4 regions of the Lactobacillus sp. wkB10 genome follow, and region 3 is predicted to be linked to each of the others. Evidence: predicted binding sites of a transcription regulator. Region 3 holds the regulator's gene; each other region holds the start of a gene.
What was found. The regulator LexA, encoded in region 3, represses DNA repair genes until DNA is damaged. The targets are predictions, from matches to a motif close to CNAACANNTGTTNG.
Positions count from the first base shown of each region.

Region 1: recA (recombinase RecA) is a predicted target of LexA. The motif match lies at 4,168-4,181, and genes of this name have one in related genera.
Region 2: LACWKB10_RS03570 (ABC transporter substrate binding protein) is a predicted target of LexA. The motif match lies at 3,206-3,219, and genes of this name have one in related genera.
Region 4: LACWKB10_RS07815 (replication-associated recombination protein A) is a predicted target of LexA. The motif match lies at 1,812-1,825, and genes of this name have one in related genera.

Region 1 covers NZ_JRJB01000001.1:153,209-159,187, reverse strand. The annotation lists gene LACWKB10_RS00785 (FAD-dependent oxidoreductase) at 1-39, opposite strand, end outside; gene LACWKB10_RS00780 (AraC family transcriptional regulator) at 56-1,048, opposite strand; gene rny (ribonuclease Y) at 1,207-2,835, opposite strand; gene recA (recombinase RecA) at 2,970-4,082, opposite strand; gene LACWKB10_RS00765 (ABC transporter permease) at 4,229-4,894, opposite strand; gene LACWKB10_RS00760 (osmoprotectant ABC transporter substrate-binding protein) at 4,894-5,799, opposite strand; gene LACWKB10_RS00755 (ABC transporter permease) at 5,843-5,979, opposite strand, start outside.
Region 2 covers NZ_JRJB01000004.1:49,015-54,993, reverse strand. The annotation lists gene LACWKB10_RS03580 (ABC transporter permease) at 1-618, opposite strand, end outside; gene LACWKB10_RS03575 (ABC transporter substrate-binding protein) at 652-1,620, opposite strand; gene LACWKB10_RS03570 (ABC transporter substrate binding protein) at 2,094-3,017, opposite strand; gene LACWKB10_RS03565 (sigma 54-interacting transcriptional regulator) at 3,522-5,979, shown strand, end outside.
Region 3 covers NZ_JRJB01000015.1:29,212-35,190, reverse strand. The annotation lists gene LACWKB10_RS09345 (ABC transporter ATP-binding protein) at 1-980, opposite strand, end outside; gene LACWKB10_RS09340 (YneF family protein) at 1,052-1,267, opposite strand; gene LACWKB10_RS09335 (DUF896 domain-containing protein) at 1,337-1,585, opposite strand; gene lexA (transcriptional repressor LexA) at 1,727-2,350, shown strand; gene LACWKB10_RS09325 (MerR family transcriptional regulator) at 2,388-2,762, opposite strand; gene LACWKB10_RS09320 (hypothetical protein) at 2,823-3,122, shown strand; gene LACWKB10_RS09315 (nucleoside phosphorylase) at 3,348-4,115, opposite strand; gene rplS (50S ribosomal protein L19) at 4,215-4,562, opposite strand; gene trmD (tRNA (guanosine(37)-N1)-methyltransferase TrmD) at 4,680-5,405, opposite strand; gene rimM (ribosome maturation factor RimM) at 5,395-5,910, opposite strand; gene rpsP (30S ribosomal protein S16) at 5,975-5,979, opposite strand, start outside.
Region 4 covers NZ_JRJB01000010.1:39,867-45,845, reverse strand. The annotation lists gene LACWKB10_RS07825 (P-loop NTPase fold protein) at 1-144, shown strand, start outside; gene LACWKB10_RS07820 (SLAP domain-containing protein) at 212-1,741, opposite strand; gene LACWKB10_RS07815 (replication-associated recombination protein A) at 1,902-3,224, shown strand; gene LACWKB10_RS07810 (hypothetical protein) at 3,425-3,736, opposite strand; gene LACWKB10_RS07805 (hypothetical protein) at 4,119-4,490, shown strand; gene LACWKB10_RS07800 (alpha/beta hydrolase) at 4,799-5,614, opposite strand; gene LACWKB10_RS07795 (PucR family transcriptional regulator) at 5,604-5,979, opposite strand, start outside.

The sequences.
Region 1 (5,979 bases), on a different contig from region 3:
ATAAGTCGCATTCCAGGTTTCGTTGTCTTTTAAAAACATTTTGTTTTCTCCTAAATTAAATTGCATTTATGCTATTAGACTGTAAAATCTTTTGCAGTCTGTATTCTCTAACCGTTAATCCGGACCATTTCTTAAAAGCTTTATAAAATGAGGCAACACTGTTAAAACCGACTAAAAAACTTACCTCAGCAGTATTTAAAGTTTTATCTTGCAGCAGGTTTTGTGCCAAAATTTTTTGCACAATACTAAGTTGCTTTTTAAATGTAGTACCCTCATTTTGCAACCACCTTTGTAATGTCCGTGAAGAAATACCTAATTCACTTGCTACATCATTTAGTTGAAAATTGCCCCCAGCAATCAGCTTAAAAAGAGTGTTTTGTACAACAGCCGAAATTGGAGGGTTGATATTTAATTTTTTGATGTATTTTTTTAAACCAGGTTCAATAAAGTTCCACATTACGTCGTTCTTGGTCATAAATGGCTGCTCTAAATCATGTTTTTTAAACACCAAATAATTGTCTAAACTATTTTGAGCTTCAACACCTAAATAACTATTAATTTGCGATCCATATTTGTATTTGCTACCAATAGATACAGGAACAATATTTTTATTTGTTCCAGCTCTAATCAGACTAACTAAAGAAATTTGATCAACTAGTAGACTAAAACGTGAGAATTTACGATATTGATCCAGGTATCTGATATGAATTCTTAAATTTTCACCTTCTTTAAATCTTCCCATTTCGATTGGCCCTATAAGCTGCTGATAGGTTGCCAACCGAGAAATTGCCTGTATTCCGTTTTTACTTGATAATGAAGCAAAATATGGAGGAACAAACTGGTAAAAATTTTGAACATCACTGCAAGCCAGTAACTGCTTATCAGTGGCTTCTTTATCAAGTACTTGAAATACGTGTGAGTTTTTTATCCATTTAGCATTAAGATATTTATCCATCATGCTAGAATCAAGCAACCCAGAAATTGAATCAAATGGATAACCTAACTCTTGTAAAAAGTCTTTTAATTCAGTTGTTATCTTTTGGTTCACGGTATATTCCTCCATTCAATTCGTATTGTATACCCTTTCATTTTATCAAAATATGTTCAATTGCGATAATTTATGTCAAAATATGCCACATCATAGTTGAATTATAATAAAACGAACAAATAAAAAAGGTTGAATTTTTAAAAATTCAACCTTCTACTTTACTTCGCAATTGATACAGCTCGTTTTTCACGAATAACTGTTATTTTAATATTACCCGGGTAATCAAGTTCCTTTTCAATTTGGTTACGAATGTCTCGTGCCAATACGGTAATACGATCATCTGAAATTTTATCAGGCTCAACCATTACGCGAACTTCACGTCCGGCTTGAATAGCATATGCCTGTTTAACTCCATCATACCTGCTAGCTATTTCTTCCAGGTCAGTAAGTCTTCTAATATAATTTTCCAAACTTTCGCTTCTGGCACCGGGTCTTGCAGAAGAAATTGTATCCGCTGCAACTACCAATTCAGCAATAAACGATAACTTCGGCACATCTCCATGATGTGCTGCAATTGCATTAACAACCACATCCGGCTCATGATACTTCCTAGTCAATTCCACGCCTATTTCAACGTGTGAACCTTCAATATCATGGTCGACTGCTTTTCCAATATCGTGTAATAATCCCGCGCGAACCGCTAATTTTTCATTTAATCCAAGCTCCGCAGCCATTGTCCCAGCTAATTTTGCAACTTCAATTGAGTGACCTAAAACATTTTGACCGTAGGATGTACGGTACTTAAGTCTACCCAATATTTTAACCAGCTCAGGATTCATTTTATGAATTCCCAGCTCCATTAGAGCGCTTTCTCCAGCTTCGTAAATGTCATCATTTACCTCTTTACGAGCCTTGTCGACTGTCTCTTCAATTCTAGCCGGATGAATTCTTCCATCCTTAATTAAACGCTCCATTGCCCTTTTAGCAATTTCACGTCGAATTGCATCAAAACCACTTAGCGTGACAACTTTAGGTGTGTCATCAATAATTAGATCCACCCCGGTAAGTGCCTCAAAAGATCTGATATTACGCCCTTCACGACCGATAATACGACCCTTCATTTCCTCATTAGGCAAATCAACGACTGACACTGTAGTTTCGGCTACTGTATCAGCAGAACTGCTTTGAATAGCATCAATAATTATTTTACGTGCATAGTGATCCGCCTTGGCTTTTACTTCTGCATTACTATTACTAATCATTTCTGCTCGTTCTTTAACTAATTGGTCTGCCAATTGATTTAAGACGAGCTTTTTCGCCTGCTCCTTGTCTAAATGAGCAACTTCGTAAAGTTTTTGTGTAGTCTGTTCGACCAATTCATCAGCCTTTTGCAATTTAGCAGTTAATTCAGTTTGCTTTTGTTCCAGCTGTTCATCTTTTTTAGCTAAATCTTCCTCTCTTTCTTTTAGCAAAGAGTTTTTATGATCGAGAGTATCCTCTCGTTGTGTTAAGCGATTTTGATCGCGTGCTATTGTATCACGTTTGTCGTTTAATTCATCTTCAACTTTTTGTCGATAATCTTGAATTTGTTCTTGAGCTTCAAGAATTTTTTCCTTTTTAGTGTTTTGCGCACTTTGTTTTATAGCGTCAGCTGCCTGCTTCTGTGCATTGACTTCAGCCTTAGCAGCGTCGACTCGTGCTTTTGCTTCGGTTAAAATATGATCGGCATCGTTTTGAGCATTTTGGGCTTTCTTCTCCCAAATTTTTTTACGTATAGCGTATCCTACAACTGTGCCTACTATAATTGAAATAATAGCAATCGCGACGGGAATCAAAAATTTATTCATCATGATTTCTATCGCCTTTTTATTTTTTTAGATTATTCACACAATATTAATGATAAAGAACCACGGGGATTATGTCAAACGTCATGAAAAAAACCTCAACCAGTTTTCACAGGTCGAGGTCTATTTCTTCATAGTTAGCTACTTTTGCTGTCAGCTTCTTTTTTATCAGAAGCTTCCTTTTCTTTACTTGCAACTTTCTTAGCTTTTTTTTCTTTTATTTTTTCTGGATCTTCTCTTTCAGCTACGGATTCTTCATCAATACCAAATGCCTGACGAACTTGCTTCTGAACATCATCATAAACATCAGGATGATCTTCAAGATACTTTTTTGCATTTTCACGACCTTGTCCAATTCGTTCATCATGATATGAATACCAAGAACCAGCTTTAGCAATAATGTCCTTGTCAGCGGCCATATCCAAAAGTTCGCCGCTTTGCGAGATACCTTTACCATACATCATATCAACTTCGGCAACTTTGAATGGTGGTGCAACTTTATTTTTAACAACTTTAATTTTTACACGGTTACCAGTAATTTCACCGCCAGTTTGCTTGATTTTTTCCGCTCTTCTGATTTCTAGGCGTATAGTAGCATAAAACTTGAGTGCACGACCACCTGGTGTAGTTTCAGGATTACCAAACATGATCCCAACTTTTTCACGTATTTGATTAATAAAAATTGCTATAGTTTTAGTCTTATTAATATTACCTGAAAGTTTACGCAATGCTTGACTCATTAAACGTGCTTGCAGTCCAACGTGACTGTCACCCATCTCGCCGTCAATTTCAGCTTGAGGTACAAGTGCTGCAACTGAATCAACTACTAAAATATCAATTGCACCACTCGTAATCAATGTGTCCGCAATCTGCAATCCCTCTTCACCAGTGTTGGGCTGGGATAAAATTAGTGAATCAACATCAACACCTAGTGCTTCTGCATAAGCAGGATCCATCGCATTTTCAGCATCAATATAAGCAGCGGTGCCGCCTCTTTTTTGCACTTCAGCGACCGCATGTAAAGCTACTGTCGTCTTACCAGAAGACTCTGGTCCGTAAATTTCTACAATTCTACCACGGGGATAGCCGCCAACTCCTAAGGCCGCATCAAGAGCAAGCGAACCTGAAGGAACAGTTGAAATTTTGGTGTCAGCTTTATCGCCCATACGCATGACGGCGCCTTTACCAAAATTCTTTTCAATTTTCTTAAGCGCATTTTCCAATGCAGCTTGTTTTTCATCTTTGGCCAAGACTCTTGTCCTCCTATAAATAGTTTCATCATTTTAATACGTAATAATTATACTTTGCTTTAGTGTATATTTGCAAGAAAAAAGGCGAACAAATGTTTATTAATTTTGTTCACAATAATAGTTACGCAAAAACCAGCAAAATTTTTTTAGTTTGCCTTTTTTAATCCCTTTGGTTCTAAAATTTTTTGCAAGAAGTTCAAAATGACATCTGCCAAAATTGCCATTAAAGCTGTAGGAAGAGCACCGGCCAGTATAATTGCACTGCCGTTGGTAGCATTAGTGCCACGGATAATAATATCACCTAACCCGCCAGCACCAACAAATGAGCCAATTGATGTAATACCAATAGCTATTACTAAAGCGTTTTTTAAACCTGCTATAATAACTGACATCGATAAAGGCAGACGAACCATGTAAAGCAGCTGAAACTTTGTCATACCCATACCTTTACCAGAATCAATAACATTTTTATTAACATTACTCATACCAGTATATGTATTTTTTATAATAGGTAAAAGTGAATAAAGTGTAACAGTTACAATAACAGTCATAACACCTAAACCCAGACCAATCATTACAATGGACAACAGAGCCAAAGATGGAATAGTTTGAATAAAGTTGGCAATTTCAACAACAAAGTCACCTAAATGACCATTGCGGGAGATAAAAATTCCTACTGGAATTCCTATAATTGCAGCAAATAATACCCCATATATTGAAATGAGAAAAGTACGATTAAATTGTTCCAATACGTAACTGCCATTATGGGCATAATAATAAATAAACTGCTGCCACAATGATAAATGAGACATTATTTCTCCCCCCTAAAGTAATTATGCTTTACTAAAAATTGATGTGCAACAATAGCCGGCTCAAGCAGCTTATCATCAACTTGAAAATTCATTTTACGAATATCATGAACACTCACATTGCCAACTAACCGTTTCAGTATTGGCTTTAATTCAGGATGCTCGCGCAACAAATAATTATTGATTAACATCCCACAATTATATGGTGGAAAGAAATGCTTATCATCTTTGAGAAGATGTAAATTATAGCTGTCAATTCGACCATCTGTTGAATAGCCCAAAATGACATCCATTTTTCCACTATTCAAAGCAGAATATACTAAACCTATGTTCATAGGATGGGCTTTAGAAAAAGTCATTCCATATGCTGTTTGAAAAGCCGGATAACCTACTCCTGGGGCATTAACCCACTCCGATGCTACACCAAAAGAAAATTTGTCTTTAACTTTCTTTAAATCTGAAATTTTATAAAGATGATATTTCTTTTGATCTTTTGCTCTAACCATAAAGGCATAATTATTAGCAAAACCATAGGTATGCAAATAAGTTTGGTCCCATCTCTTTTTTACTTCTCTGCGAACTGTATCATTTGCCTTCTTGGAATCTTTAATTGCAGGTAAGAGCAAATTTGCTGTTAACTCGCCACCATCATACGCGGCTGCTTGTATATCAGCATCATGACGATACAATGCCTGGTGTTGCATAGGTGCAGATCCCAAATTATTAACAATGGATGTCTTGTATGAAGTTTCGTGCTCAATTAATTGAGCAACAATATTAGCCATAATTTGAGATTCAGTCGTTGTTAGTGCCGTAATTCTAATGTTTTTTTCACTGCCCTGACTATCAGAAAGTCCCGGTAGACCACAAGCACTAGTAGTAAGCATTACGAGCAAGGCTGTTATCATTAACAATATTTTTTTAAAATACTTTTTCACGATGAACGCCTCCTTATATTCCTTTTGGAGTCAGCTTACGTTCCAGCTTGCCCAATAGGTAATCTGTAAGAAGAGCCAAAATGATTACAGGAATTGTTCCTCCAAAAATGAGATCCGTTTGGTAGAGACTAAGCCCGTTAAAAATAAAGT
Region 2 (5,979 bases), on a different contig from region 3:
ATTTTGTGCTAAAAGTCCACCTGACAGGGCAATGCAGCCGTTAGAAATCATATAGCCTAAAATTTTCATTCCTTGAGTTTTGATACCATTTGCGGCACTCATTTGAGGATTGTCGCCTGTAGCTCTCATAGCCAGGCCAATTTCAGTTTTGAAAAAAACAACTAATAATAGTATAACCAAAAGTGCAATTATCAATCCCATCGCAATTACTGCATTGTTACGACTTAATCCCCAATTTTGCGCAATTGTAAAAACCGTATCTTTGCCCAGCAATGAAACATTAGCAGCGTTTTGCATTACTCTGGAAGTAATGGAGTACAAGCCAGTCATTGTAATAATTCCTGCTAGTAAGGAAGGAATACGCAATTTGGTGTTCAAAATACCAGTAACTAAGCCAGCAATCAAACCACCAACAAAGGCGGCAATAGTTGCTAAAATAGGATTAATTCCCTTAATAATGCACATCGTTGCAATGGCTCCCCCTAATGGAAAGCTGCCTTCAGCTGTCATGTCGGCTAGATCTAATATCCGAAAAGTTAAGTAAACACCGATTGCCATTAATGACCAAAGTAATCCTTGAGAAGTAGATGAAAGTAATAACTCCCAAAATGTATTCAACATAACTATTGATTCACGCTGCCTTTCTTTAATTTACTTAGGTGCTTTAATTGAAGCAGGATCAATTCCAAGTGCCTTTGCCATTTTCTTGTTAACCACCAATTTCAAATCAGTTGCCCTTTCAACAGGCATATCTTTAGGTTTAGCTTTACCGTCTAAAATCTTAGCAGCCATTTTGCCGGTTTGTTTACCAAGCGCCTCATAATCTATTCCGATTGAAGCCAAGCCTCCAGTTTTAACCTGGTCAGTTGAACCGGCTACTAGAGGGATTTTCTTTTCCTTAACAACTTTACCAATAATTGAGGAAGCAGAAGCAAATGTGTTGTCTGTTGGTACGTAAATTCCTTGTACTTTTCCAGCTAAAGTTTCAGTGACTTGCTGGACATCATTAGTAGTGTTGGCTGTCTTAATTAAAACTTTAACACCGGCTTTTTTAAGTGCTTTGACAGCTAGATCCGCTTGAATTTTAGAATTGGCCTCACCGGCATTGTACATGATGCCAATTGTTTTAGCTTTAGGCACTATTGATAATAACAATTTTATTTGTTTATCAATTGAAACCATGTCAGTAGTTCCAGTAACATTTCTGCCAGGTTTTGCATCTGAATTTACTAATTTAGCAGCTTTTAGATCAGTCACTGCAGTTACTACAATAGGAATATCTTGGGTTGCATTTGCTACGCTTTGCGCTGCCGGTGTAGCAATTCCTAAAATTAAATCTGATTTTTCATTAACTAGTTTTTCACTCATACTTTTCAGATTGTCTTGGCTATTTTGGGCATTTTGATAATCAATTTTTAGATTCTTGCCCTTAACGTAGCCATTTTCTTTCAAGCCTTCTTTGAAACCTTTGTTAGCCTCATCTAATGAGGGATGCTGTACCACTTGCAATATACCCACATGTTTGACAGTTGCTGTACTTCCTGATTTCTTGTTGCTGCAGCCACTAAGCAGCAACAGACTAGTTAAAGCCATTCCCATAATAATTTTCTTGATTCGCATTTTCGTTCCTCCGTAATCCTGCTGACCGTAAAAAATATCCACTTATTTCTAAGTGGATATACAAGAATTATTAGTAATAATCATTTGTGATTAGCCACTTAGAAGCCATGTGGCTAACCGCAATTAAAGGACTTTAGCCATCATAGATAAATTCAAAACTTGAGTCTGGTTTGAATTCATCTAGATGAACCCAAACCTTATCTAAAATAGCTAAAGTAATAACGGTTATTCAGTTGTGAGACTCGTATTAGATTACATTTCATAAAACTTTACCTCCAACCTTAATGAGAAGATTATAAAAAATAAAGAAGAAAAAGTCAAGAAATAATAAATTTAGCTTGTAAAAATAATAATATTTATGATCACTTAAAGCGAGACAAAATAAAAAGGTCACCCGTTTGAAATAAGCAGAAAAGCTTTGCGCTTTTGCTATTTATTTCACTTTTCAGTGGCCTTTTTATATCAACTTAAAATTATTTAGGTGCTTTGATTGATTTAGGATCAATTCCCAGTGCTTTTGCCATGCTCTTGTTAACAACTAATTTCATATCATGTGCTTTTTCAACCGGCATGTTAGCTGGCTTAGCTTTTCCAGATAAGATTTTTGCAGCCATTTTGCCCGTTTGTTCTCCTAATAGTTCGTAATCAATTCCGATTGAGGCCAAACCACCTGTTCTAACTTGATCAACGGAACTTGCTACCAGGGGAACTTTCTTTTCTTTGACTACTTTTCCAACTACAGAAGCAGCTGAATCGAAAGTATTATCGGTAGGAACAAAAATACCGTCAACTTTAGACGCAAGCGTTTCAGTTACTTGCTGGACATCATTAGTTGTATTTGCGGTTTTAATCAAAACTTTCACTCCTGCTTTTTTCAGTGCAGCCGTAGCTAAATCGGCCTGTATTTTAGAGTTTGATTCACCAGCGTTGTACATGATACCGATAGTTTTAGCCTTCGGAACAATTGACAGGAGCAGTTTGATCTGGCGTTTAATTGAAACCATATCTGTTGTTCCCGTAATGTTTCTGCCAGGTTTAGCATCTGAATCAACTAACTTAGCCGCTTTCAAGTCAGTTACAGCAGTAACAACAGTTGGTATTTTTTGGGTCGCATTAGCAACGCTCTGTGCAGCCGGAGTGGCAATACCCAAAATCAAATCTGATTTTTCATTAACCAGTTTTTCACTCATACTTTTCAGATTGTCTTGATTGTTTTGCGCATTCTGATAATCAATCTTGAGATTTTTGCCCTCAACAAAACCTTCTTCTTTTAGTCCCTTTTTAAAACCTTTGTATGCCTTATCTAAAGAGGGGTGCTGCACTACTTGCAACACACCGACATGTTTAACCTCAGGTGCCTTGCTGGCTTTTTTGCTGCTGCACCCTCCCAGTGCCATTAATCCGACAATACTAATTCCTGTGATCAATTTCTTAAAATGCATTTTCTGCCTCCATAAAAATACCCACTTATTTCTAAGCGGGTACACAAAAATTTTTATTGCCAAAAACGATTGAATGTGGTCAGCCACTTAGAAAGCTATGTGGCTAACCAAACTAAAAGAGTCTTAGCCATCATAGATAAATTCAAACTTGTGTTTAGTTTGAATCCACCTAGATGAACCCAAACTCTTATCTATAGTAGCTAAGATAATAACGATTATTTAGTTGAATTTCTTTTTGACTAAATTGAATCATTACCCTTACCTCCAACTTCAATAACCGAATTATAAAAAAATAAGAAATTAAAGTCAAGGCTTAATTTAATTTTATTGTTAATGTTAAAAATGGATGGCTAAAGATAAACTCTTTAAAATCTAATTTATATGGTAGTGATGATAAATAGAAAGCGCTCTGATTAATGGTTATAATACAGATAATGAAAGTAGGGGTAGTTAAAAGAAATGAGTATAGCTAAAGAGCGTGTATTAAAAGAAATTGAATTATTACCAGATGGTACAACAATTGACACGAAGGGTCTCGCCCAAAGGTTAAGTTTATCTAGATCAGTAGTTAGTCATTATCTTAACCAATTAGTTAAAGACAAGAAAATACAAAAAATTGCTGAACGACCGGTTAAGTGGTCTAAAGTTGAGGCTAAAAATCCAATTAAACATGCGTCTTTTGAGAGTGTAATTGGTAGTGACGGTTCACTGAAAAAAGCAATTGAACAGTTAAGTGCTGCAGCAGCTTATCCTCCTGATGGATTAAATGTTTTAATTACAGGTAAGTCAGGAGTAGGAAAAAGCTTTTTAGCTCGTAAATTATATTCTTATTCTAAAGAAATTGGTGTTATTGCTACTAAAGCACCTTATATAGTTTTAAATTGTGCTAATTATGCCAACAATCCTGAACTTATTTCCAGTATGCTTTTTGGCTATGTTCAAGGTGCATTTACTGGCGCCGATACTGCTAAAGATGGTTTGCTGAAAGAGGCAAATGGCGGTTATTTATTTTTGGATGAAGTGCATCGTCTCAGTAGTGAAAATCAAGAAAAGCTTTTTAGTTTTATTGACTCCGGGCAATTTTATAAAATGGGAGATAATGTACATCCGCAAAAGTCAAAAGTCAGACTGATTATGGCAACGACTGAAACGCCTGAAAATGTTCTTTTAACAACCTTTTTACGACGGATTCCCGTCAGAATAAATTTACCTGATTATATTGATCGACCCGTTGACGAACGATTGGAGCTAATTAATACATTATTTATGAGTGAAGCTCATAAAATTAATAAAAAAATTTTTGTAGATAAAGATGTGGTATCAACACTTTTACAACTAAATCATACTGGAAATATTGGATATCTTAAAAATACCATTAAAGTTTCATGTGCTGCAGCCTATCACGATTGTTATAACAGCACTACAATTACTCTTAAATTAAAAAATCTAGAACTGGAAACTTTACCTGAATTTAAAGATTATGGAGAAATAATTGTTGATCCTGATAAAAAGAAATCTTTTATACCCCAGATTAGTTTGGAACAAAAATTAACTGATATTACTGATTCTCTAAAAATTCTTGAAGATAATTATACTGATGAAAACTTGAATACATGTCGGTTAAGAGTGCAGGCAGTTAATAAATTTATTAATAAAGAGTCATTAAAATCTGGTTTACATGTTCAACACCAATACCTTTTTAAAAATATCATTGTCAAACAATATGGTTTAAATAAAACTGATTATTTAGAACCGATTATTTATTTGTTATATGTGCGTCACTTTAAACCCAATTGTGATATCTCTAAGCTGAAAGAAGTAATAACGAATTATTTGCCTCGTTCATTTCATGTAGCCAGCAAATTTTATGAAAAATTACCTGTTTTAGATTCTGAAAGTCATAAAAGCATAGCTTTAATCCTTGCATTGCTGTTAAGTGACCATGTGGATGAAAATATTCAGTTACGTGGTTTAATGGTAGCTCATGGTGAAAATACAGCCACCAGTATTCAGGCAGTTATTAACTATCTTTGTGGTAACTATATTTTTGATGCAATCGATATGCCAATTGATGCTGATATAACTACTGTGATTAAGGAGGCTAACAAGTTAATTAGTAGCTTTAACACCAACAATGGCTTCATCTTAATGATAGATATGGGTTCATTGAGCCAGCTTTATAATCAAATTAATGCCCAATTGGATGGCGATTTGCTGGTAGTTAATAATTTGACAACTTTAACTGCCTTAGACTTAGCACTTAAAATGAAACAAAATTTGCCTTTCAAGCAAATAGCGGAAAAAGCAGAAAAAGATTACAGCATTGATGTTAAGTATTATGAGGGCTTTTCCCAGTCAATGAATATTTTGGTTTCATGTATTTCTGGATTAGGAATAGCTGAAAAAATCAGTGATATCATGCGACAATATTTACCTGTAGGGATAAAGGTAATACCAATTGGTTATAATTCTTTAAAAGAAAAAATTGCTAGTAAGAAATGGTCGTATTTCAAGCAAACGCTTTTTGTATTAACTACAATTGATATCACAGAAAAAGTTGAGTTTAACCATATGAATCTATATGACATATTAGATTCCCGTGGTGAAAATAAACTCAAGAAGTGGCTCTCTCCTTATCTGACTCCAGGGCAATTGGAAAGCTTCAATAATCAATTGTTGCGTTTCTTTTCAAAGGAAGGAATTTCAGAAAGGCTTAGTTTTTTAAATCCAGATGTAGTACTTGGAGAAGTGGAAACTATTAATAGGAAATACGAAGACTATTATAATTTAAAATTAGATGGTAAAGTCAAATTGAATCTGTACATGCACATAGCGCTTATGATTGAACGCACAATGATGCGCAACACTTCAGAAGTTCCTGTTAAACCGAAGTCAGAAAAAGAAAGGAACTTTTACA
Region 3 (5,979 bases):
TCAGCATATTTATCCGTAATTTCAGACTTTTCTTCCAGCAGCTTTTCAATACGATCGTAACTTGCGCTTCCACGCTCTAAAATATTAAAAAGATATCCGATGGCAAACATAGGCCAGACCATATTACCAATGTATGCAATAAATGAAACTAACTGGCCAATAGTGAGTGCTTTGTTAAAAACAAGCATCCCACCGTAAATAATAGTTATTGTATATGTCAAACCAATAAGCAATGTGCCTAAAGGATCAAACATAGAGTCCCATTTAAAAACTTTTTTATTGATTTTAATAGTGTCATCTATCATTTGGTCAAAAGCAGCAGTATCTTCTTCACCCTGACCAAATGTTTTCAAAACCTTAATACCTGAAACTGATTCCTGAGTTTTATTGTTTAACCTGGAAAAAGCTGCTTGAGACTTATCAAATGCATCATGTAGCCTGTCTCCTAATTTCCATGCTCCCCAAGCCAAAAATGGTAACGGCAAAAGAGCCACAAATGTTAAACGCCAATCAACAAAAGCAATCATGGCCACCATGGTAGATACACTCATTATTAGTGAGTCAACGAGTGTTAAAACGCCTTCACCGGCAACTTCCTGAACGGCCGAAACATCATTTGTAGCGTGAGCCATCAAATCACCTGTTCTGTGACGTTGGTAAAAAGTGCGATCCATAGCCATGAAATGACGGAATAGTTTCGATCTTAACTGTAGTTCCAGTTCTGCTGCACCACCCCAAATCTGACTACGCCAAAAATAGCGAAAGCCATACAGCAACAGGGCTGCTAAAACAATTGCCAAAATTAGAAGACCATATTCTTGCCAACTAATATGTCCTTCATCTAATTGATCAGCCATTAGACCTAAGATTCTCGGTGGCACCAAGTTCACAACTGAAGTAAGTGCCAAAAACGTAATACCAATTAGGTAACGCTTTTTTTCTTTTTTAAAAAACCAACCTAATTTAAAAAATATGCCCATTATTCACCTAAAAATTCAGTAAAAAAGCGGAGAGTTTATTCTCCGCCACACTATTTCAATCTAGTAAGTTTTTATTTTTGGTGCTTCATCATGTTCATCACTTGGTTTACCTTCTTAGCTGAAGGCTTTTGGCCCATTTGAGACATCATGGCAACAATCATATCTTCACTGATTGGCGGATTATCCTTAAAATATTTTTTCATATATGCTCTGGCACCATAAAAGCCTCCTACAAGTCCTAATATTAATGCTATAACAATCAGAAAAATCGCTAATCCTAAGTTCATAAAATAATCACCTCAATTTGTCCAATAGGTATATCTTACCTAAAAATACAGTAAAATTAAAGATCAAAGTTAATCTTTTCTTAAACCTTTTTTTCTTTGAGCTTTTTTCGCTTTTTCAGAAGTAATTTCTTTGCCATTTTTATCAATTATCACTAAATTCTCTACATCTTGTTTAAAGCCTGCTCTGAAGTTCTTAATAAATTCCTGATGTAATTTCTTCCGTTCTATTTCCTCGTCTTCTGTCAGTCCAACAGATTCCTTTTTATGATAAAGTTCATTTATCCGATTTATTAGTTTTTTCTCAAGATCTTCATTCATTTTTAGCACCTCTCTTAAAAAAGTCTACATTATTATCTGTAATAAAAAAAGTTTAAAATTTTCAGAACGCTTGTTTGTACTATACCAAATTATCTGCTAGAATTAAAAGTATTAAAGACGTTTATAATACTGGAGATAACTATGACTACAAAACAAAATAACAAGCAGTTGCAAATTTTACGCTATATATATGAAACGGTTGAAGACAGGGGCTTTCCTCCAACTGTGCGTGAAATATGTCATGCTGTAGATTTATCTTCCACTTCTACTGTACACGGCCATTTATCAAGGCTTGAAAACAAAGGCTTAATAATAAAGGATGCTACAAAACCAAGAGCATTAGAAATAACCAATGAAGGGAAAAAAGCAATTGGCGTCCAACCAAAAGAAATTCCAGTTGTTGGTGATGTGACTGCTGGTCAACCTATTTTAGCTGTTGAAGACATAGAAGACTATTTCCCTTTGCCTCCTGATTTAGCAAACGATGCTGGGGATCTCTTTATGTTGAGAGTACATGGAGAAAGTATGATTAATGCTGGTATTTTAAACGGAGATAACGTAATTGTCCGCAAACAATCTTCAGCTATTAACGGTGAAATTGTAGTAGCAATGACAGATGAAAATGAAGCAACTGTAAAACGATTTTACAAGGAAAAAGGTCACTATCGTTTACAGCCTGAAAATGATACGATGGCACCGATCATATTGTCAAGCGTCCACATTTTAGGTAAAGTAGTTGGACTGTACCGTAACACTATTATTTAACAAAAGAGCTTTATAGCATTATTGGGATAAATAAAAATTATTTTTTACGAGTTTCAATAATGCTTTTTTTCTCCATAGTTTCTTTTACTTCTTCCAGGACTTTTTCCTGCATTTTTAATTTGTTTATTTTTGCATTTATAACAGCGATTTTATCCTTAATTAACTTTAAGTTTTGTTTACGCTGCTTTTCAGTACTACACGATTCATCGTGTAGTTTTTTTATGTCCTTTTTTTCTTGAAGCGAAAAACCTAAGTCTTGGAACTCTTTAATTGCTTCAAAAATATCAGTTTCGTTTTCAGTAAACCAATAGTTTCTTCCCTTACGACCAGGATTTAATAAGCTTAAGTAGATATAATGTCTAACTGTATCACGTGTAGTATTTTCCTTTTGAATAAATTCTTTCAAATACATAATTATCTCCTTGACGTAGGGTCGACCTAAGATGATTAAATTTTAGCAGGAGGTATAAAAATGTCATATCTAACAATCTCTTTAACTATTATATATGGTGTTCTTATTACTAGCGCCAGCTTTTCATCTTTTACTAGTTTGCCAATTTGGCTAATCATGATCAACGTCTTGTTCGCATTAGGCATTATTGCCGGAAGTTTTCTAAAAAAACCACTTTTAACTACTATATTTCTAGTAGCAGTTTTACTTACCGCTCTAGCAAACGGAATTTTTCTTTACGGACAAATCACTTGGTCTCACTGGTTTATCAGACTAATTTTGACTATTATTTTGATTTGCTTGAACTTTAAGTATTTTTAGATATTTATCTAACAAAATTCCTGTTAGTAGTCAAACGTAACGTCTCAAAATACTGTCATAATGGCAAGAAATTGACTTTCCACAACTAATGCTTTAAATCAATTCACAATTTTTACATTGATTTTATACTTAAAAATGCTATTTCTAAAGCTTTTATGTTATTTGCTTGTGAATAATAACGCTGTTTCACTTTGGTTCCACGTCAGTATTTTTTCACAAACTTGGTTAAATTTTACTAATGATATTGGTAGCTAAATTAATTGCTGCTTCATGAGCATCCCTGCCCCAGCCTCTTTCATCATGCTTTTCTATGTCTTTAAGAGAATCTGCCGTAAATAATATTTGTGCAAAGTCGACCCCTCTAAATTGTGCACAAGCAGCGAGCGCCGCACATTCCATTTCAACACATGAGGCGCCCAATGCTTTAGCCTGTTTTACTTTCTTGGCAGTTTCTCTAAAAAAACCATCAGTAGTCCACGTAGTTACTTCTTTAACCGTAAATCCATTTTCGTTCATTAGTTTCTTTGTTTTGTCTAAAAATGCAGATTCTAACATGACAAATGTCCCTGGGTTTAAATAATGAAATGACGTACCTTCGTCTCTTATGGCTTTTATAGGCACGAGAAAATAATTTTCCGGTAAATCAACCAAACAACCTGCTGAGCCAATTGCTAAAATCTGTTTAACACCGTAGCCTATTAACCAATCTAACAGTTGCACAGCGGCCGCGGCCCCCATTTTAGCCTGACAAAGGGTAAACTTTGCTCCATCTAAATCAACTTCATAAATGGGAGTTTTTCCTTCAAAACATTCAAAAAATCCCACTTGTTTATGAGAACGACCAACTAAAAATTTGTTGATTGCAGCTGTAGTTAAAAATGCAAACAGCAATTTAGGTTGAAAATGAAAGTGATTAATTTCTTTTTCGTGCTCTGGTTCTAAAACCGCCATCGGTTCAGGATCAAAATTTAACAAAAATGGTTCTTTCATAATTCTCTTCCTCCATAAAAAATATTTTGCTGAAGATTTTAACATAAACAAAAAAGAGAATCATCCCTTTACGGAATGATTCTCTTTTACTTAAGCGCTTATTTAACGACGCTTTTCTGCAATTCTAGCAGACTTGCCGTGACGATCACGTAAGTAGTAAAGTTTAGCACGACGTACACGACCGTGACGCAATACTTCAACCTTGGCAACACGCGGATCGTTTACTGGAAAAGTACGTTCAACACCAACACCAGATGCCATCTTACGTACTGTATAGCTGGCACCAATTCCAGTGCCCTTACGCTTAATAACAACGCCTTCAAACATCTGAATACGTTCATGTGAACCTTCGACAACACGCACGTGGACACGAACTGTGTCTCCTGCACGGAAGTCAGGAATATCGTCACGTAATTGTTCTTTAGTTAATTCTTGAATTAATGGATCCATTTTTATTTTCTCCTTCTCCGGCATTCATTCACGTCATTCACGTCAGCGGAACACCCCTAACTATTAGTGCAAAAATAAATCACACCTCAATTATGTTAGCAAAAATAGCAATTAAAATCAAGTTTGATCTTTTTCCTGCTCTATTTCCGTCAACATTCTCTTTTCTTCTTTACTTAAATTATAATTTTCAAGTAAATCCGGTCTGTACAAGTAGGTTGCCCGCAAAGCTTCCTTATGACGCCACTCATCAATCTTTTGGTGATTTCCAGATGTTAATACTTCAGGTACTTTCTTTCCTTCAAAATCTTCCGGTCTGGTATATTGGGGATATTCCAGCAAACCACGAGTGAAACTCTCCTCTACTGGTGAGGCAATATTTCCCAAAACACCCGGAATCAATCTAACAGTAGCATCAATCATACTCATTGCAGGTAATTCACCACCAGTTAAGACGTAATCACCAATTGAAACTGTTTCATCTGCCAAATCATAGATGCGCTGATCAAAGCCTTCATAATGACCACAAATAAACGTAAGGTTTTCTTCTTTAGACCATTCTTGTGCTATTTTTTGATTAAAAACTTTGCCTTGCGGTGCAGTAATAATTATTTTGCCCTTATTTGCGATCGAATCAAGTGCCTTTTTGATCGGCATAATTTGCAAAACCATACCCGCTCCACCACCATAAGGACTATCATCAACGTGATGGTGAACATCAGTGGTAAAATCACGAAAATTGACTAAATTGAGTTGCCATCTGCCATCTTCAAGACCTCTTCCAAGCATTGAAGTTGTCAATGGTGTAAACATATCGGGAAAAAGCGTTAATACATTAATCTTCATTACGTAACCCTTCCAAAAGTTCTACGAAAACTTTCTTGTGAGCAATGTCTATTTTTTTGACCACTTCGTCAATATAGGGAATTAAGTATGTGTTACCATTCTCTTCGGTAATTTCCCAGACATCGTTCGCACCAGGAGTTTCGATACCAGTTATTTGACCCAGCTTAACCCCAGAATGATTATCTATCACTTCACAGCCTAGAATATCGCGATAATAATATGCGCCATCTGGAAGTTCATGCTGATTTTGCTCGCTAACAACTAAAGTTTCGCCGACTAATTTCTTAGCACTATCAATATCAGTGATTTCATTAAATTGAACCAGCCAGAACTGTTTAAAAGGCCTGCTGGTTTTAACCGTCAACTTTTTTTGTTGATTAGCTTTTAAAGCCAATTCTTGCTTCGCAGCAAAGCGTTTTTCCGGAAAATCCGTAATTAAAGCAACTTTTACTTCTCCTTTAAGACCATGGGTAGATAGTATTCGCGCAACATCATAAAATTGCATAATTTCTCCTACTCAAAGAAAAAAGCTTGAAGCAGTTAACTTCAAACTTTTAACTAACGATTCACTATT
Region 4 (5,979 bases), on a different contig from region 3:
TTGATGTACCCACGCGAGTTTCTTCCAGTTGTGTCAGATGGTAACTTATTATATTTTGATCAACTGCGCTTTTCATATAAAGGAGAAACCTATGCTAATCATGTTCTTGCTCGATGCAGAACTATTAGATTAGCTATGCGTTAACCAAATTATTAACATAAAAATAGAGTTAAACCACTCTTGTTTAAGTGGACTAACTCTATTTTTTAATTTAACTCCATTCGGCGAAGTTTAAAGTACTTAATTGAATTTTGGTTGTGTCAAGTAACCAAATTGCCTGTTTTACTTGTGCAATCGTTGCTTTTGGAGATTGTAAAATAGAAGAAGCAATCATCAAAGCGTTATTATAATTACTTACTGCACTTTGTTGCTCACACTTAACATTCTTGTTATTCTTATTTTCCTCAAATTTTCTTTGCAATTCTTGCTTATCCTTATCTGTTGCTACTTTCTGATCGTTCTCAGCGTCTTTAGCAGTATTGAGAGGGGTAAGCTTAATTCCACTGGCGAAAGTAACATCACTAGCTTTGACAAAGCTGTTAGTATAATGGATCTTATCTTCTGTCGATTCAATTAGTTTATTGTTTTTGTCAAACTCTGGTTTTTTAAGGTCAGTACCATCGTTATTAACAAAATAGTTTCTGTCTATTCTGTAGGTTAAATAGTGATAAAACAGTTCTGCTTTCTTTTCACTAGGTACCCATAAGTAATAAAGACCATCAACGGTCAAGGGGTTTTGCTTACGGTTCCTGTAACTGATACCTGTTGGAGTACCGTCAAAATTATAGAATTTAGTATTTGTCGTAGTATTAGGCCTTACATAGGTGAATGTAAGTTCATCGTAACTTGATGTTGGCAAATAGTTTCTCAATTTAATGTAACTTTGACCAACATATTCGTTAGGATAATCGTGCAGGCGATAGATATAGCCTTCAAAGTCTTCTGCCCAAGGCTGGACCGCTAAATCAACTTTAATTTTTTGACCCTTTTTTAGAACGTGCTTAGTAGAATCATTGGTTAATGTTTGAGTTGTCGTCTTTTTGAGAACAGTGGCATAGGTAACGCCATTATACATAAGAGGATACCCATCTATACTGTCAACGTTATTTGCTCTAATATAACGATTTTTCCCTATTGCATAACAGTCTTTACCATTAACTGTTTCTGTCGGCAAATAATAAAAGGTTGCCTTTTGCTCAGAAACGTTAAATTTTGCAAAATAATATTTTTGCTTGGATTGAGATTGAGATTGCTTAACCTGACCCTGATAGTTAACGACTGATTTAACTGGTAGAGTCTTGCCTTTTAGCTTACCGGTTTTAGTATAGATTGCAGATCTGTGATTCAAAACCAGCTTACCGGTCTTAGAGCTTTTGCCGTTAACGTTATTGACATCACCGTCATTAATATATTCTCCTTGACCAATTTTATAGTATTTTTGCCCATTAATCATTATTGTGCCGTAATAATCTAAGGAGTCGATATCAAAAGAAGAAACATAACAGAATCCATTCACATCTGCTTCAATTTTAGATAGATCTCCGTTTTTTCTTGCTTTAAGTCTTTGACCATATTGATTATATACGGGTGCGTCATTGACTAAAGTAATTCTGTTTTTAGCTAGTTTTTGTGTTTTTGGCGCAGCTTGCACTGTTTGAATATGATTTAGACTTGGCAGCAGCGGACTAATTGTCAACATTGTTGCGGCTAAGCCAAGACCAATTTTCTTAAAAAATTCCATATCTTCACCTCATTATGTGTAACTTAATACCTAATATAATTATAACGCAAACTAGTTAGTAAAATCAGAGCAAACAGATGTTCATTTGTTTTTGCTAGCGTACAAATACTTGTATAATTAGGTTAGTAAGTGTCTAGAAGTAAACAAAGAAGATGTAATGATGAAGCAAGAATCATTATTTGCAAATAATGGGCAAAATGAACCATTGGCTAACCGTGTACGTCCCCAAAATCTAGATCAGTTTGTAGGACAAGAACAGTTGCTGGGACCGGGAAAAATTTTGCGAGAAATCATTGATAATGACCAGGTTTCCTCAATGATTTTTTGGGGGCCACCGGGAGTCGGCAAAACGACTTTGGCTGAAATAATTGCCCGGCAGAGTCAAGCGAGCTTTTTTAATTTTAGTGCGGTTGACAGCAGCATTACTAAAATTCGTAAAATTATGAAGCAGGCTGAAGCAGAACACGAAGTGGGGCAAAAAACGCTGGTATTTGTAGATGAAATCCATCGCTTTAATAAAGCACAACAAGATGCTTTTTTACCCTATGTTGAACGTGGCAGTATCACGTTAATTGGCGCCACGACCGAAAATCCTTCCTTTGAAGTTAATTCGGCACTGCTTTCACGCTGCAAGGTTTTTGTCTTAAAACCGCTTGAAGTCAAAGATATTATCAAGTTATTGCAAAATGCTTTGCGCAACCCTAACGGTTTTGGCAAATTTACCGTCAAAATCAGTGAGCAGGAGGTTAAAGCCATTGCCAAATTTGCCAACGGTGATGCCAGAACTGCTTTAAACACGCTGGAGATGGCGGTTTTAAATGGCAACAAAAGTGGTAATACGATCGCCGTGACTATGGATAGTCTGGGGCAATTAATCACACAAAAGTCAGTCTTGTATGATAAAGACGGGGAAGAACACTACAATATTATCTCAGCTTTGCATAAATCAATGCGTAACAGCGATGTAAACGCGGCAATTTATTGGCTGTCGCGCATGCTTGAAGGTGGAGAAGATCCGCTTTATATTGCACGAAGACTAGTGCGCTTTGCCAGTGAAGATATTGGCTTGGCTGATACTAATGCACTGAATGTAGCGGTCAACGTCTTTCAGGCTTGCCAATTTATAGGGATGCCGGAATGTGATGTGCATTTGACGGAAGCTGTGATTTATCTGTCACTTGCTCCGAAATCAAACGCAGTTTATAAGGCTAGACTAGCTGCTGAAGAAGATGTTAAGAAGACTATTGATGAACCAGTACCTTTGCAGATTCGCAATGCCCCAACTAAGTTAATGAAAGATTTGGGCTATGGTAAAGGTTACCAGCTGGCGCATTATGCTAAAGACAAGTTAACGACAATGAAAACTATGCCACCAAGTTTAGAGGGACATGAATATTATTTGCCAACCTCGCAGGGTCATGAAGACCGCTTTAAAAAGAGGCTGGAGCAGATTAAAGAATGGCACAAAGAACACGATAAATAGCGCGCAGCTTTTAAAGTCTAACTTCATTAGTTTTAATTACCGGGATACTAAAAGAATAATATAATAGATCGATTAGCTGGATGATGAATTAAGCGGACACTGCTATTTGAGCATCAACTAAAAAGCAGGCAAACCACAAATTAAGTGGTTTGCCTGTTTTCGTGTTCTTTCTTTTCTGTGGCAATATTTATTTAAATTCATTATTTGACAAAAAGCATGTTGCCCGAAGCCCACATAATGTAAAAAAACAGAATAACACAAATTATTAGAGCTAATAGCCAACCTAAAACCAAACTTATAATAAAGGTAATATGTTTGTGTTGAAAAAATGTTGTCAATACTTCCGCCAAAGCTGATAGTAGAAGACCTAAGGCGCCAACGCTTAAATCAACAGATTTGAAAAACGGTAAGATTAAAACTAATAAGAATGCGCCTAATACAATAAACCATAAATATTTATAGCCATGATCTATTAGCAGTTGTTCTTTCATCGTAGTCTGGTTTTTGATCATTATTAATAGCTCCAATCATGATATTGCCAAGATTTATTATGCACAAAGCAATATTAAATTTTTCACAGATATCAACTTTTCTATGTCTCTCTGAATTTTTTTCAGATACAAAAAAGCAGTTTTAATTTAACTTAAAATCTCAGTTATATTTATGATAATAATAACTTATAGGTTAGTACATAACTGTTAAGATGTAAAGTGAGTAATTAAAAATAAATTAAATTAAATTTAGTGCTAAATATCATGAAATAAGTGCAGCATTTTTTATGATTTAACTGCAATTACTGATTAGACTGTTGATTAACATTATATTTCATTTATAATTATAAATTATATAATAATTAAAAAATCAAAAAGAAAGGTTATAGGAAATGAGATGAAAATGAAATTAGCAAGAGCCGCCTTACTATTGTTGTGTACATTTGGAATGGCGCTTTTTTTCTCCAATAAGCTGAATTTTAACTTAATATGGTCAATTAGTGCGTTCATCATGACAATAATTGCTACAGCTTGGTTTGAAGTAAAAGAAGATACATTTATTGACCAAGTCGAAAATGATTTAATTTACTGTTTGGCATTACAAGGCGTACCTATTAGTTTTGAAACTTTATATTTGTTAAATATGACAGATGAGCAAGAAGACCACCCGTTATTGATACTCTTTATTATTGTCTTTAATTTAATCTGTGTGTTCTTATTTGACTACTTAATTAATCGAGTTAAATTTTACAAAGTTGAAGATAAAAATGATTAGAATTTAACATAATTTGAGTACTAAGCTATTAAAATGCTTGGTACTTTTTTTCTAGCATAAAGTTCGTCAGACTATTTGATATATACTGGTTTATCATTTTTACAGCAATACTAAATTTTTATAGAAGTTAATATTCCTGAATCTACTTGACATCCTTATCAATATAAGTGTTGGACATAGGAAATAATGAATTGATTACGCAACTGATTATACTGTTACATTAAAACAAATAGTTTTCTGTCCCTGAATCGAGATTTAAAGAAGTGAAAGCCTGAAAAATTATAATTTTGACTTTTATTAGTGAGTTATTAAATCCAATTTTCTAAATTTTGTAATACTTTTTGTACTTGAGGATTGTCTACCTCTTTTAAAAAATCGTGATCTAAGTAATAAAGCGGGTAAAAAACATTATTTGGGGAGAGGTCTTTTAATGATTTGCTGTACTTAAAGGGAACTTCTTTGTCTGATATACTGGCAGCGGAAAAGATAGGAGGAAATTTTTTTAACTCCGCTTTAGTAATTGAATATCTGCTAACTTCGTTTTCTTTGATATCATAAGCTTTTTGCAACTCGCCTTTTTCTACTAAATATAAGTATAGGGGATATCTGGACAAAGCCGAGTCATCATGAATAAAGTTAGTTATATTTATTGAGAGAATTAAATCTTTTGAAATAGGTTTATCTGTTAGTTTTTTACTCCGATTGCTATCTTTGAGATCATAATAGCCATAAAAATTAATAATCTTAGTGGGGTTTTTAATAGTGCTTAGTTTGATAATCTGGTTAACTAACCAGAACATAATGAAGCCCCCAGCTGAACGACCACATAACATGTAATTGAAATTTTGTGGCTTAATTATAGTTTGATATAATTCTAAGAATGATTGTAAAGAAGTTTCTAAAATTGTATTTAAGGATGAATTTGGAGCTAATGGGTAATCTAGAGTAATAACTTCAACCCCCTTTTTTAAGAAAGTACTAGTTAAAGCGTATGGAATATCGTTTCGTGTTCCATATATTAAACCACCTCCGTGAAAATAAATTAAGATGTTAGAAACTGGGGTTTCAGGCATCCATATAGTGTATTGCATTGAATTTGATAATTTTTGAATATTAGGTTTCATTATTTTTCTCCATACTAAGTAAATAAGTTGAAATTTGATAATTGATCAAGTCGATCTGATTTTCAAAATCAATGTGTAATAAATTTTGAATCTTTTTTATCCTATAACGCACTGTTTTTTCATGTACAAATAGTATTTCAGATGCTTTTTTGTAATTTTTGTTGCTATCAAAAAACACTTTTAGCGTTCTAAATAAATCATTATTTTTCTTCTTTAAATCTATCAGGTTTTGCGGGATAAATTTATTTAAAGCATTAGGATTTTTAACTGATAAAAAGTATCTAAATATTCCTAAGTGTTCTATTGAAAAAGCGTGACCAATGAAAATTTTTGAATTGAAACTCAAGGCTTTTAAGCATTCATCT